DNA from 3 places in the Micromonospora sp. WMMB235 genome. Region 3 is predicted to be linked to each of the others. Evidence: riboswitches for the same ligand, from Rfam matches in the RefSeq annotation. Region 3 holds a riboswitch; each other region holds the start of a gene.
The links. A riboswitch is a leader RNA that binds a small molecule or an ion and turns the genes downstream of it on or off. The one in region 3 is predicted to bind cyclic di-AMP.
Positions count from the first base shown of each region.

Region 1: it holds a riboswitch for cyclic di-AMP, as region 3 does, so the genes downstream of both, BFV98_RS26675 (hypothetical protein) here and BFV98_RS18945 (NlpC/P60 family protein) in region 3, are expected to answer to the same signal.
Region 2: it holds a riboswitch for cyclic di-AMP, as region 3 does, so the genes downstream of both, BFV98_RS30265 (C39 family peptidase) here and BFV98_RS18945 (NlpC/P60 family protein) in region 3, are expected to answer to the same signal.

Region 1 is NZ_MDRX01000001.1:5,973,397-5,977,107, reverse strand. It holds gene BFV98_RS26685 (AAA family ATPase) at 1-1,165, shown strand, start outside; gene BFV98_RS26680 (cation diffusion facilitator family transporter) at 1,270-2,184, shown strand; cyclic di-AMP (ydaO/yuaA leader) riboswitch at 2,329-2,459, shown strand; gene BFV98_RS26675 (hypothetical protein) at 2,464-3,537, shown strand; gene BFV98_RS26670 (SRPBCC family protein) at 3,563-3,711, opposite strand, start outside.
Region 2 is NZ_MDRX01000001.1:6,803,219-6,806,929, forward strand. It holds gene BFV98_RS30260 (copper resistance CopC/CopD family protein) at 1-425, opposite strand, end outside; gene BFV98_RS32095 (hypothetical protein) at 756-1,028, opposite strand; cyclic di-AMP (ydaO/yuaA leader) riboswitch at 1,420-1,560, shown strand; gene BFV98_RS30265 (C39 family peptidase) at 1,770-2,570, shown strand; gene BFV98_RS32850 (zinc ribbon domain-containing protein) at 2,988-3,323, opposite strand; gene BFV98_RS32855 (hypothetical protein) at 3,335-3,711, shown strand, end outside.
Region 3 is NZ_MDRX01000001.1:4,321,327-4,325,037, forward strand. It holds gene BFV98_RS18935 (pyridoxamine 5'-phosphate oxidase family protein) at 1-131, opposite strand, end outside; gene dcd (dCTP deaminase) at 210-788, shown strand; gene BFV98_RS18945 (NlpC/P60 family protein) at 853-1,884, opposite strand; cyclic di-AMP (ydaO/yuaA leader) riboswitch at 1,898-2,032, opposite strand; gene BFV98_RS18950 (N-acetylmuramoyl-L-alanine amidase) at 2,271-3,711, shown strand, end outside.

The DNA of each region.
Region 1 (3,711 bases), 1.7 Mb from region 3:
GCGCCTGGAACGCCCCGCGCTGGACGCGATCCGGGACCGGACGCTGGCCCGTGGGGCACGCCGCAACGAGGTACGCCGGGCGGCGTTCGACGCGGTGCTCGCCGCGCTCTACGCGCAGGCCCGCACGCTGCGGGTGGGACGCCTGCCGGAGCAGCCCGCGTTCGAGGACGAGATCATCGAACGGCCGGAGTTCCGCGAGTTCCTCAAGGCCTGGTGGCCCCGGCTGCACCCGAGGCACGTGCTGGACTGGCTGGCCCGCCCGGACCGGCTGCGCCGCTACGCCGGTGGGATCCTCTCCTCGGCGGAGATCCGGCTGCTCGGCGACGCGTACCGGAGCCTCGCGACCGAAGGGCTGACGGTGGCCGACATCGCGCTGCTGGACGAGCTGGACGCGCTGCTCGGCAAGCCGGTGCGGCGGGCCCGCCCCAAGCGCGACCCGTACCAGCTCGCCGGTGGCGTGCGCGAGCTGAGCACGTACGCCGATCGGCAGCGCGCCGCCCGCGCGGCGGCGCGGGAGCGTCCGGACGACTACCGCGACTACGCGCACGTGGTGGTGGACGAGTCGCAGGACGTCTCGCCGATGCAGTGGCGGATGGTCGGCCGGCGCGGGCGGCTGGCGTCCTGGACGGTGGTCGGCGACCCGGCGCAGACCGCCTGGACCGGCGACCCGCAGGAGCTGGACCGGGCCCGGGACCAGGCGCTGGGCCGGCGCAAGCGGCACCGCTACGAGCTGACCACCAACTACCGCAACTCTGCGGAGATCTTCGCGGTGGCGGCGGCGGAGATCCGCCGGCTCTACCCGGACCTGCCGCTGCCCGACGCGGTGCGGTCCACCGGCGTGCCGCCGGTCGAGCGCACGGTGCCCGCCGCCGACCTGCCGGCGGCCACCGTCGAGGCGGCCGAGGCGCTGCTCGCGCAGGTGGAGGGCACCGTCGGGGTGATCACGCCGGTGCCGCGCCGGGACGAGGTGGCCGGCTGGCTGGGCGGGCTCGGCGCGGGCCGCCTCCAGGTGGTGACCAGCCTGCAGGCCAAGGGCATGGAGTACGACGGCGTGGTGCTGGTGGCGCCGAGCGAGATCCGGGCCGACCCCGGCTCGGGTGTCCGCACGCTCTACGTGGCGCTGTCCCGGGCCACCCAGCGTCTCACCACGCTCGACCCCTCCTGACGGACACCCGACGGTGACCCGGCGGTCACCCATCGTTCAGTTGCATACATAGCGATGTGAACATACATTGGGCCTGGCCGGTACGGGGCAGGAAGGGTGTTGGCGTGGGCGCAGGTCATGACCACAGCGGCGCGGTGACCAACGCGGCGCACCGCCACCGGGGCCGCCTCTGGGCCGCCTTCGCGCTGCTCGCCGCCCTGATGGTGGTCGAGGCGGTGGCCGCCTTCACGACCGGCTCGCTGGCCCTGCTCTCCGACGCCGGGCACATGTTCACCGACGTCCTCGGCATCGGCATGGCCCTCGCCGCGATCACCGCGACCCGCCGCGCCGGCACCGACCCGCAGCGCACGTTCGGGCTCTACCGGCTGGAGGTGCTCGCCGCCCTCGCCAACGCCGTGCTGCTCGGCGCCGTCGCCATCTACGTCCTGGTCGAGGCGGTACGCCGGTTCGGCGAGCCGCCGGAGGTGCTGGCCGGCCCGATGCTCGTGGTGGCGGTGCTCGGCCTGCTCGCCAACATCGTCGCGTTCGCGCTGCTGCGCGCCGGGTCGAAGGAGAGCATCAACCTGCGCGGGGCGTACCTGGAGGTGCTCGGCGACCTGCTCGGCTCGCTCGGCGTGATCGCCGCCGCGCTGGTCATCGCGGCGACCGACTGGTGGTGGGCGGACCCACTGGTCGCCGTCGGCATCGGCCTGTTCATCCTGCCGCGCACCTGGCGGCTCGGCCGGGCCGCGCTGCGCATCCTGGTGCAGGCCGCGCCGGAGCACCTCCAGGTCACCGCCGTGCACGACCGGCTGGCCGCCGTACCGGGCGTGGCCGAGGTGCACGACCTGCACGTCTGGACGCTCACCTCGGGCATGGAGGTGGCCTCGGCGCACCTGACCACCGATCCGGGCGTGGACCCGGGCGTGGTGCTGGCCGCCGCGCGGGCCGCCCTGCACGAGGACTTCTCCATCGATCACGCCACGTTGCAGGTCGAACCCGGAGCGTCGGCCGGAGTGTGCGGACAGACCGAGTGGTGATTAGGACACACTTAAATCACTGTGGCTAATGTAGTCTTATGCCGGTTTTGCCCCGCCTAGTGGCACTGCTCCACGGAGCCGTGCCCGGGCAGCGCCGGTAGTCTCGGTCGCGGCCGCACCCGCGGGCGCCACCCGGCCCCGGTGGGGCGGCCGTCGCCTAATCGTCCGCAGGGACGAGCCGGGGAACCACGTACGTGGGGTGCATCCGCGTCAGCGGTAGGGATCTTCCGTCCCGAACCCGTCAGCTAACCCGGTCGGCGTTGACGGAAGGACGTGTGAATGCCCCCAGTGGCACCTGTACGACGGACGGCCGCCCGGTTGGCGGCCCTGCTCGTCGCGACGCTGACCCTCGGCGTCGCGACCGTTCCGGTCTCCCCCGCCTCGGCGGCGCCGGCGACCGGCCTGCTCGCCGCAGCGCCCGGCGACGACGAGGGTGGCACGCCCGAACTGCGTGCCCAGCTCGACGCGGCCAGCAAGGGCTGGCTGGAGGCGAAAGCCGCGCTGAACCGGTCGGTGAGCCGCCAGAAGCAGCTGAACGAACAACTCAAGACGGTCGGCGCCGAGCTGGCCGTACGCGACGCCAAGGTCGGCGAGATCGCCGCCGTGGCGTACCGCAACGGCCGTCTGGGGACCGCCGGGGCGCTGCTCGGCAGCAGCAGCCCGGAGGGCTTCATGGACCGGGCCGCCGCGCTGGAGCAGGTCGCCGCGCACGAGGACCGTACGCTGCGCGACCTGATCACCACCCGGGACGAGGCCACCCGCACCCGCGCCCAGCTCGACGGAGAGATCCGCGAGCAGCGCAAGCAGGTGACGGTGATGGCCAAGCGCAAGGAGCAGGCCGAGCGCGCCCTGGAGGTGGCGAACGACCGGGCCTCGCGCAGCAGCAGCGGCGGTGGCAGCGTCCAGGGCACCTCCAGCAAGAACGCGAAGCCGGCACCGCGCAACTCGGACGGCTCCTGGCCGTCGGAGTCGTGCAGCGTCAACGACCCGACCCCGGCGAACGGCTGCATCACCCCGCGAACGCTGCACGCGCTGCAACAGGCCAAGGCGGCGGGCTTCACCCGGTACGTCTCGTGCCACCGGCCCAGCGGCTCTGGTGAGCACCCGAAGGGGCGGGCCTGCGACTTCGCCGCGCAGAAGAACGGCTTCGGCGGCGTGGCCACCGGTGGTGACCGGACGTACGGCAACAACCTGGCCGCATACTTCGTGCGCAACGCCGACCCGCTCGCCGTGCTCTACGTGATCTGGTTCAAGCAGATCTGGCTGCCCAGCAGCGGGTGGAAGTCGTACAGCGGCGGCAACGGCGACCCGTCCAGCGACCACACCAACCACGTGCACCTGTCGGTGTACTGAGCGCGCCCCGAGAGGGCCGGCCGGATCAGGCCGGCCGGCCCTCCAGGGTCGCTCCGAGACGAGCCGCCAGGCCCAGGTGAGCCGCCCGGGCCTGGCGGAACGCGTACCCGAACAGTGGCGCCGGAGCGGTGAGCGTGATCTCCACGTCGATGCGTACCGTGCCGTCCGGCTCGT
Region 2 (3,711 bases), 2.5 Mb from region 3:
CCATGGCCGGCATGTCCGTGCGGGCTGGCTGTTGCCTGGGGTTTAGCGGCCGTTCCGGGCGTCGGGGGAGGCGAGGCCACCGTAAACGTGATGACACCCGTCAGGGGGTGGGCGTCCGGGGCCGCGACGCTCCATCGCAGCTTGAACGTGCCGGTGGTCAGGCGAGCGGTCGGGTGGACCAGCCACGTTCGGCCTCCGTCGGGCGTGTGGCTGGCGGCCGGTAGGCCGATGCCGTTGCCGTCGGAAAGCTTGAATCCCGCTCCTGTGGGCGTGCCGGCGGCGCTGAGCGTCAGCCGGATCTCCTGGACGGCGCCGTCGATCCGCGCGCCGTCGGCCGGAACGGCCCGGAGCAGCTTGAAATGTGCGGCCGCAGGGGAAGCGAACCCGAGGGCCACGATGAGGGCGGGAAACAGCGCCAGCCACACCCGAATTGCCCAGCGCGCGGCGCGACGTGCTGGCGACTGAGGACATGCGAGACCCGGCGATGCAGCAAGCAAGGTCAGGCCGCCCGGCGACGCCGCTGGAAAGGCACTGTTGATCCTTCCGCCAAGGAGGCGCGGGCCGGTGCCCACACATCGCTCCCACGTGGTGCGGTCGCCATCCTAGGTCAACTACTACCCGCCCTTAGTAGGGGCGGGTCAGCTTCGACGATCCAGAAAGTCAGGTTGGGGGAGAGCGCCAGCATGGTGGCATCGCCGACTCGCAACGGCGACGGACTGCGCCGGGAGTGGTGCGAGGCATTGCCGCGGTCCCGGTCAGCCGTGGTCGGGTCGCTCTGTGGCCCCGCGGTGACGGATTTTGAAGCGGGCCACCGCGATCAGCGCGACGATCATGCTCTCGTACGCGGTTCCCACTTGCTTCGCGCGGCGCGCGCCCAACCGTCGGCAGGGCGGCGATCCGGCCTTACGCCGCCCGCCGGGATTGGGTTGATTTTCGTCGAAGCCACGTCGACATTCGAACGTCGAGCTACCCGCGGTCTGCGCGGGCTGACTGCCGGGTGTCACGAGCGCCGCCAACTTCATCTCCATGAACGCCTGTGCGGTAACGGGGAGCTCGCACTGACTTGTGTCTGCGCGCGGCCTCGGCCCGTACCACCACTACCGCCGCTGCTGCCGGCCCGGGTTTGCTGAATTGTGACTGAAATTGGTGTGGGGCTACGTACGGCCGCCCAGGAAACGGCCATTCGGGTGAGTATGCGGCGATCGGCCAAGCAATTGAGCGCCAACAGCATTCCGATGTCCGGTTACGTCCCGAGGGTTCCGCTATAACTGCTCGTCCCATTGAGTGGCATGAGTAACTGGAGGTTCCGATCAGAGTAGCGATGTTCGAGGCTTATGCAGGTGGGAGCCCTTGGCATACGACGTACCCACCGGTAATGTCGGCGCGTCCGGTGCGGTTTCCGATCGCAAGTGGCGACGCCGCTCCGACCCGCCTAATCGTGATCTCATGAACCGGGGACCCAGGCAACACCGGGGTGAATCCGCGAGCCACGGCCCGCGGTAGGGCGTACTTCCCGCCCGAATCCGTCAGCTAACCCGGTAGGCGGCCACGGAAGGAGTGCCAGCCTCGTGCGAAACACCTCCCGATACTCCCCACGCCTCCACGGCATCGCGGTGCCGACACTCGCCTGACTGTGAGTCCCGGCAACTGCCCCCCAGCCCGGCCCACCGGGCGCTCCCCATCCCCGCGGCACCCCGCCCAGTCACAACGTGCGTGAGTTCCTCCGCGCGTCGGGCCGGCCTGTGCCGCTCCAGCCCGTGGAGGAACACATGAAGCACCACATGAAGCGTCAGCTGCGGCGTCTTGTGACCGAGCGCCCGTACAAGATCATCGCCGGCTCCGCCGCGGCGCTCGTGCTCGCCAGCGGCGTCGGCACGGCGCTGGCCGCCACCGATCACAACGCGCCCGTCCGCCAGGGGAACACCGCCGCCGGGCTGGCTCCGCGGCTCGGTGATGTCGCCACCCGCGGCGAGGCTCGCGTCGCCGCCGAGCCGTCGCCGTCAGCGAAGGACAGGGCCACGACCGACCCGGACGTGACCAAGAAGGCGAGGCCGAAGCCTCCGTCGACCAAGGTCCTCGACCACACCTACGAGGCGCAGACTGCCTACTGGAACTGCGGCCCGGCCGCTGTGCGCAACGCGCTCAGCGCGAGCGGCGTCGAGACCACCCAGGACGCGATGGTCGCCCCGCTGAACGCTGGCGAGAACGGCACCAACTCGGCGGAGGACACCACTCGCGGGCTCAACCAGATGGTCAAGGGCAACCCGTACCGGACGCACATGATCCCGGGCCAGGCCGCGACGCCGGCGCAGATCGACCAGCTCCAGGCCGACGTGGTCACCGCCATCACCGACGGCCGTGCCGTGGTCGCCAACACCGTCGGCTCCGCGACCGATACAGACGGCGGCTGGCACTCCTTCCCCGGCGGCCACTACATCGCCGTGGTCGGATATAAGGACGACGGCCGGACGGTGCGGATCGCCGACTCCGCCGACCCGAACATGGCCGCCTACTGGATGACCACCATCGACCTGGCGAACTGGATGGCCACCCGCGGCTACTCCGCCTGATCCCATCTCCGGCCCTCGGGCACCGGCTCGTTCGAGCCGGTGCCCGTCGCCTTTCGGTTCGCGCCCAGTAGCAGGCAGGACGGCACGTCGTGCGCCCTCTGGTATGGCTCAGCCGATCATCTTGTGCGGTCAGGTTAGGTGCCGCCCGACGCGGCGGGCAGGGGCGAACACGTACAGGTCCAGCATGCCGGGTGGGTTGGCCAGGCCGGGGCCGCCGGCGCGAAATCCGAACCAGCCCCTCTGTGGACTTTGGTGCGTCACCGATAACGGCATGACGCCGACACGGGAAACTCCATAGTGCCGCTCGCTGCTATAGGATTACGGCATGAGCACCCATGCTGAGCATGGGTGCCGTGACTTTGTGTCCGAATCCCTCGGACACAACATCTCCACATATTGATCATGGGTTGAACGGGCTCACTTGCCTGAGGCTCCTGTGGTCGGTGTACATCGTTCCTGATCGCAGATGATGCTGATCTTGTTTCTGTGCAGGAGCGCGGCCAGGTCATGCGGGTTCTGGGCGTCGCTGGCGAGGCCGGGATGTCCCATCAGTCGCGCGATGATGTGGTCTTCCCTGAGGTAGAGCATCTTGCGTCGGCCGTTGGTGGGCTGTTGGGTGCTGGTGTGGCCTTGGCGGCATCGGTAGCCCGGACGCTGGTTGATCCAGTGGGATTCCAGTCTTCGGCCGCATGGTGCGCAGCGCAGCAGGCCGGTGAACAGGTAGCGGCGGGCAGTCCCGTCGTGGCTGGCCACAACTGCACACCGTGCTGTTCGAGCAGGGGTGCCAGGTGCTGCAGCTGGTTGGCGGAGAATGCTCGTTCGTATTCGCCGACCACGATCGCGTCGAACCCACGGTGCGGATCGGGGAGCGCGGCCAGCAGCGCGGCGGCCTGCGGACGCTGCCGCCAGCCGCGGCGGCGCGAGCAGCCGGCATCGAAGTACTCGGCGACGATCAGCCCGTGACCGGCGACGAGTTCGCTGGCGCAGTCCCGCTGCCAGTGCCGGGACGTCACCCGGTCTTGATGCTCGATGGTCGACATCCGGCCGTAGAACGCAAACCGCAGACCACCCTGCCGCCGGACGCGCGGCTGCGCGCCGGCGTGCGGCTGGCTGTTGAGCCATCGGGTCATGGGATCCGCGG
Region 3 (3,711 bases):
TGCACCCGGGGCCCGCCGTCGGCGCGGACCGTGGCGAGATAGCCGAAGCCCGGCCCGTACTGCTGCATCAGGAGGCGGATCTCGGCGGCGAGGCGGGGCTCGTCGGCGGCGAATTCGGACCAGGAAGCCATGTGGACACTCTATCGAACACGTGTACGAAGATGTAGTGCGACACGCAGGTCACCGGCACCTGTCGCTATGGTGTTCCGATGCTGCTCTCCGACCGCGACCTGGTCTCCGAGATCAAGGCCGGCACGCTCGCGCTGGAGCCCTTCGAGCCCACGTTGGTGCAGCCGTCGAGCATCGACGTACGCCTGGACCGGCTGTTCCGGGTCTTCAACAACCACCTCTACACGCACATCGACCCGTCGATCCAGCAGGACGACCTGACCTCGATGGTGGAGGTGCCGGAGGGGCAGCCGTTCGTGCTGCACCCGGGCGAGTTCGTGCTCGCCTCCACCCTTGAGGTGATCTCGCTGGGTGACCAGCTCGCCGGCCGGCTGGAGGGCAAGTCGAGCCTCGGGCGACTGGGGCTGCTGACCCACTCGACCGCCGGCTTCATCGACCCGGGTTTCTCCGGTCACGTCACGCTGGAGCTGTCGAACGTGGCGAACCTGCCGATCACGCTCTGGCCGGGCATGAAGATCGGCCAGCTCTGCATCTTCCGGCTCTCCTCGCCGGCCGAGCACCCGTACGGCTCGGCCGTCTACGGCTCGCGTTACCAGGGGCAGCGCGGACCGACGCCGAGCCGGTCCTGGCAGAGCTGGCGCACCTGGCCGACCCGCTGACGGCGCCCACAGTTGTTAATAGGGGCCCCCTCCTCTACCGGAGGCGTTAAGAGGGGGCCCTTCCTTACACCCGGCCGTAGCTGTTGATGTCGCCGTCGTCGACCCGCTTCATGGTGATCGGCTTGCCGGACTGGGAGGCGTGCACCACCCAGCCGTCGCCCACGTACATCGCCACGTGGTGCAGGTCGCTGTAGTAGAAGACGAGGTCACCGGCGCGCAGCTCGGCCCGGCTCACCCGCTTCGTCATGCCGTGCTGCTGGCGCGCGTTGTGCGGCAGCGAGACACCGCCCTTGGCCCAGGCCGCCATGGTCAGGCCCGAGCAGTCGAAGTGATCCGGCCCGGCCGCGCCCCACACGTAGATCTTGCCGATCTGGGCGCAGGCGAACTTGACCGCCGCTCCGGCCGCGCCACCGGGGTAACCGGCGGGGCAGGGCGCCGGGCGCAGCGGGCCGCCGCCACCGTTGCCGTACACCTTGAGCCGCAGCTTCTGCAGCCGGGCGATCTCGGCGTCGATCTGCTTCTTCTTCGCCGCGAGCTGGGCCTCGGTACGCGCCAGTCCGGCGATCATCTCGTCCAGCGGCTTCTTCTTCGCCGCCAGTTCGTCGCGCAGCGCGGCGACGGAGCGCACCTGCTCGTGCTGGCGGTGCGCGAAGCGGTCGAGCAGTTCCAGGCCGTTGACCAGGTCACCGGGTGAGCGGCTGCCCAGCAGCGCGTTGACGGTGGAGAGGTTGTCACCCTTGTAGGCGTCGGCGGCGAGTCCGCCGACCTGGCCGAGCGCGGCGTCCACCCGGGCCTGGAGGGGTGCGATCTGCCGGCCGAGCGCGTCGGCCTGCTTGCGCCGCGCGGCGAGCTGCTCGCGTACGGCGTTGACCTGTTCGATGACCGGTTCGAGTTTGTTCCAGTCGCGGTCGATCTGCGCCTCGATCTCGGCGACCGAGGGTTCGGCGTGTGCCGCCGTGGCGCCACCGGTCAGGATGACTGCGGTGCCGACGAGAGCGGCGAGGGCTGTGGTGAAGCGGGACCAGCGGGTACGCGGCACAGCCGTGGACCGGTCGACCGACCGGCTCGACGACGGCCGCGGGGCATGGAGTGCCACCGGGCGTCCGTACTCCTTCTTCCGTACCGCCTACCGGGTTAGCTGACGGATTCGGGCGGGAAGGGAGCCGCCCTACCGCATCGCTGCGGATTCACCCCAGGTACCTGGTTCCCCGGCTCGCCCGGAGGCGACTCGGCGGTGTCGGACCGTCACCGACCGGGTTGGACGGTGAGACGTGCGGCCGACGATTCACCAGAGTAGGGACCACCGTTATCGATCCGCAACTTCCAGCGCCGTGACACTCCGTACGCGATGAGGCGCCGCACCCCGGTCGGAGGTGAAATTTTCTTTCAAGGCTGATTACTCACTGGAAAGGTATTGACCCTCGCGGGTGTGCGGAGTGAGGGTGGAAACGCAGTGACCCCCATCCCTGTCCAGGAGGTTCGATGCACCTCTCCGCCCCGCCGTCGGGCAGACGGATACTGCTCGCCGCCGCAGTGGCGACCGCCACCGCGCTGGCGACGACCGGCCCGGTGACCGCCGCGCCGGACACGTCCGCGTCCGCGAGCGACCGGCAACAACAATACGCCGCCGCCGCGGCCGAGTACGGCGTACCGCAGAACGTGCTGCTCGGTGTCTCCTATCTGGAGTCCCGCTGGGACACCCACACCGGGCAGCCGAGCACCAGCGGCGGCTACGGCCCGATGCACCTGACCGACGCCGCGCACATCCTCGCCATGCCGGGCAGCGCCCACGTCGACGAGGACGAGGACCCGCGCGGCGACGACTCCCGGCCGCTGAAGCTCGATCCGGCCACCGCGGCCGCACCGAAGCGGGAGACCCCGCTGCCGCCGGCCTCGCTCCAGACGCTCGACGCCGCCGCCGCGCTCACCGGGCTCGACGCGGGCACGCTACGCACCGAGCCGGCCGCGAACATCCGCGGTGGCGCCGCGCTGCTGGCGTCGTACCAGAAGGCTCTGGGTGGGCCGGTCGGCGCCGGCACCGATCCGGCGGCCTGGTACGGCGCGGTGGCCCGGTACTCCGGCGCGGACACCTCGGACGCCGCGGCGGCCTTCGCCGACGAGGTCTACGACCAACTCGGCCAGGGCGCCAGCCGGACCACCGACGACGGCCAGCGGGTCACGCTCGCCGCCACCGCCGCGAAGCCGGACCGTTCCCGGCTGGCCCGCCTGGGCCTGCGCAACGCCGAGCGACCGGACGGGCTGGAGTGCCCGGTGCGGCTGGCCTGCGAGTGGATCCCCGCGCCGTACGAGCAGCTCAGCGACGACCCGGGCGACTACGGCAACCACGACCTGGGCGACCGGCCGAAGCAGCAGAAGATCGAGTACATCGTCATCCACGACACCGAGGGCTACTTCGGCCCGAGTGTCGACCTGGTGAAGCGGGCCGACTACCTGGGCTGGCACTACACGCTGCGCTCGGTGGACGGCTACATCGCCCAGCACATCAAGACCAAGGACGTGGGCTGGCACGCCGGCAACTGGTACGTCAACGCCAAGTCCATCGGCCTGGAGCACGAGGGCTTCGCCGGTCAGGGCACCTGGTACACCGAGGCGATGTACCGCACCTCCGCCAAGCTGGTGCGTCACCTGGCGCTGAAGCTCGGCATCCCGATGGACCGGCAGCACATCATCGGCCACGACAACGTGCCCGGCATCAACGCCGGCGCGGTGGGCGGCATGCACTGGGATCCGGGACCGTACTGGGACTGGTCGCACTACTTCGACCTGATGAAGGCGCCGTTCCGCAGCACCGGCACGCCCCGTACCGGCCTGGTCACCATCGACCCGGACTTCGCCACCAACCGGCCGGCGTTCTTCGGCTGCAACCAGCAGCCGCCGGGCGTCCCGACGCCCCGGCCGCCGG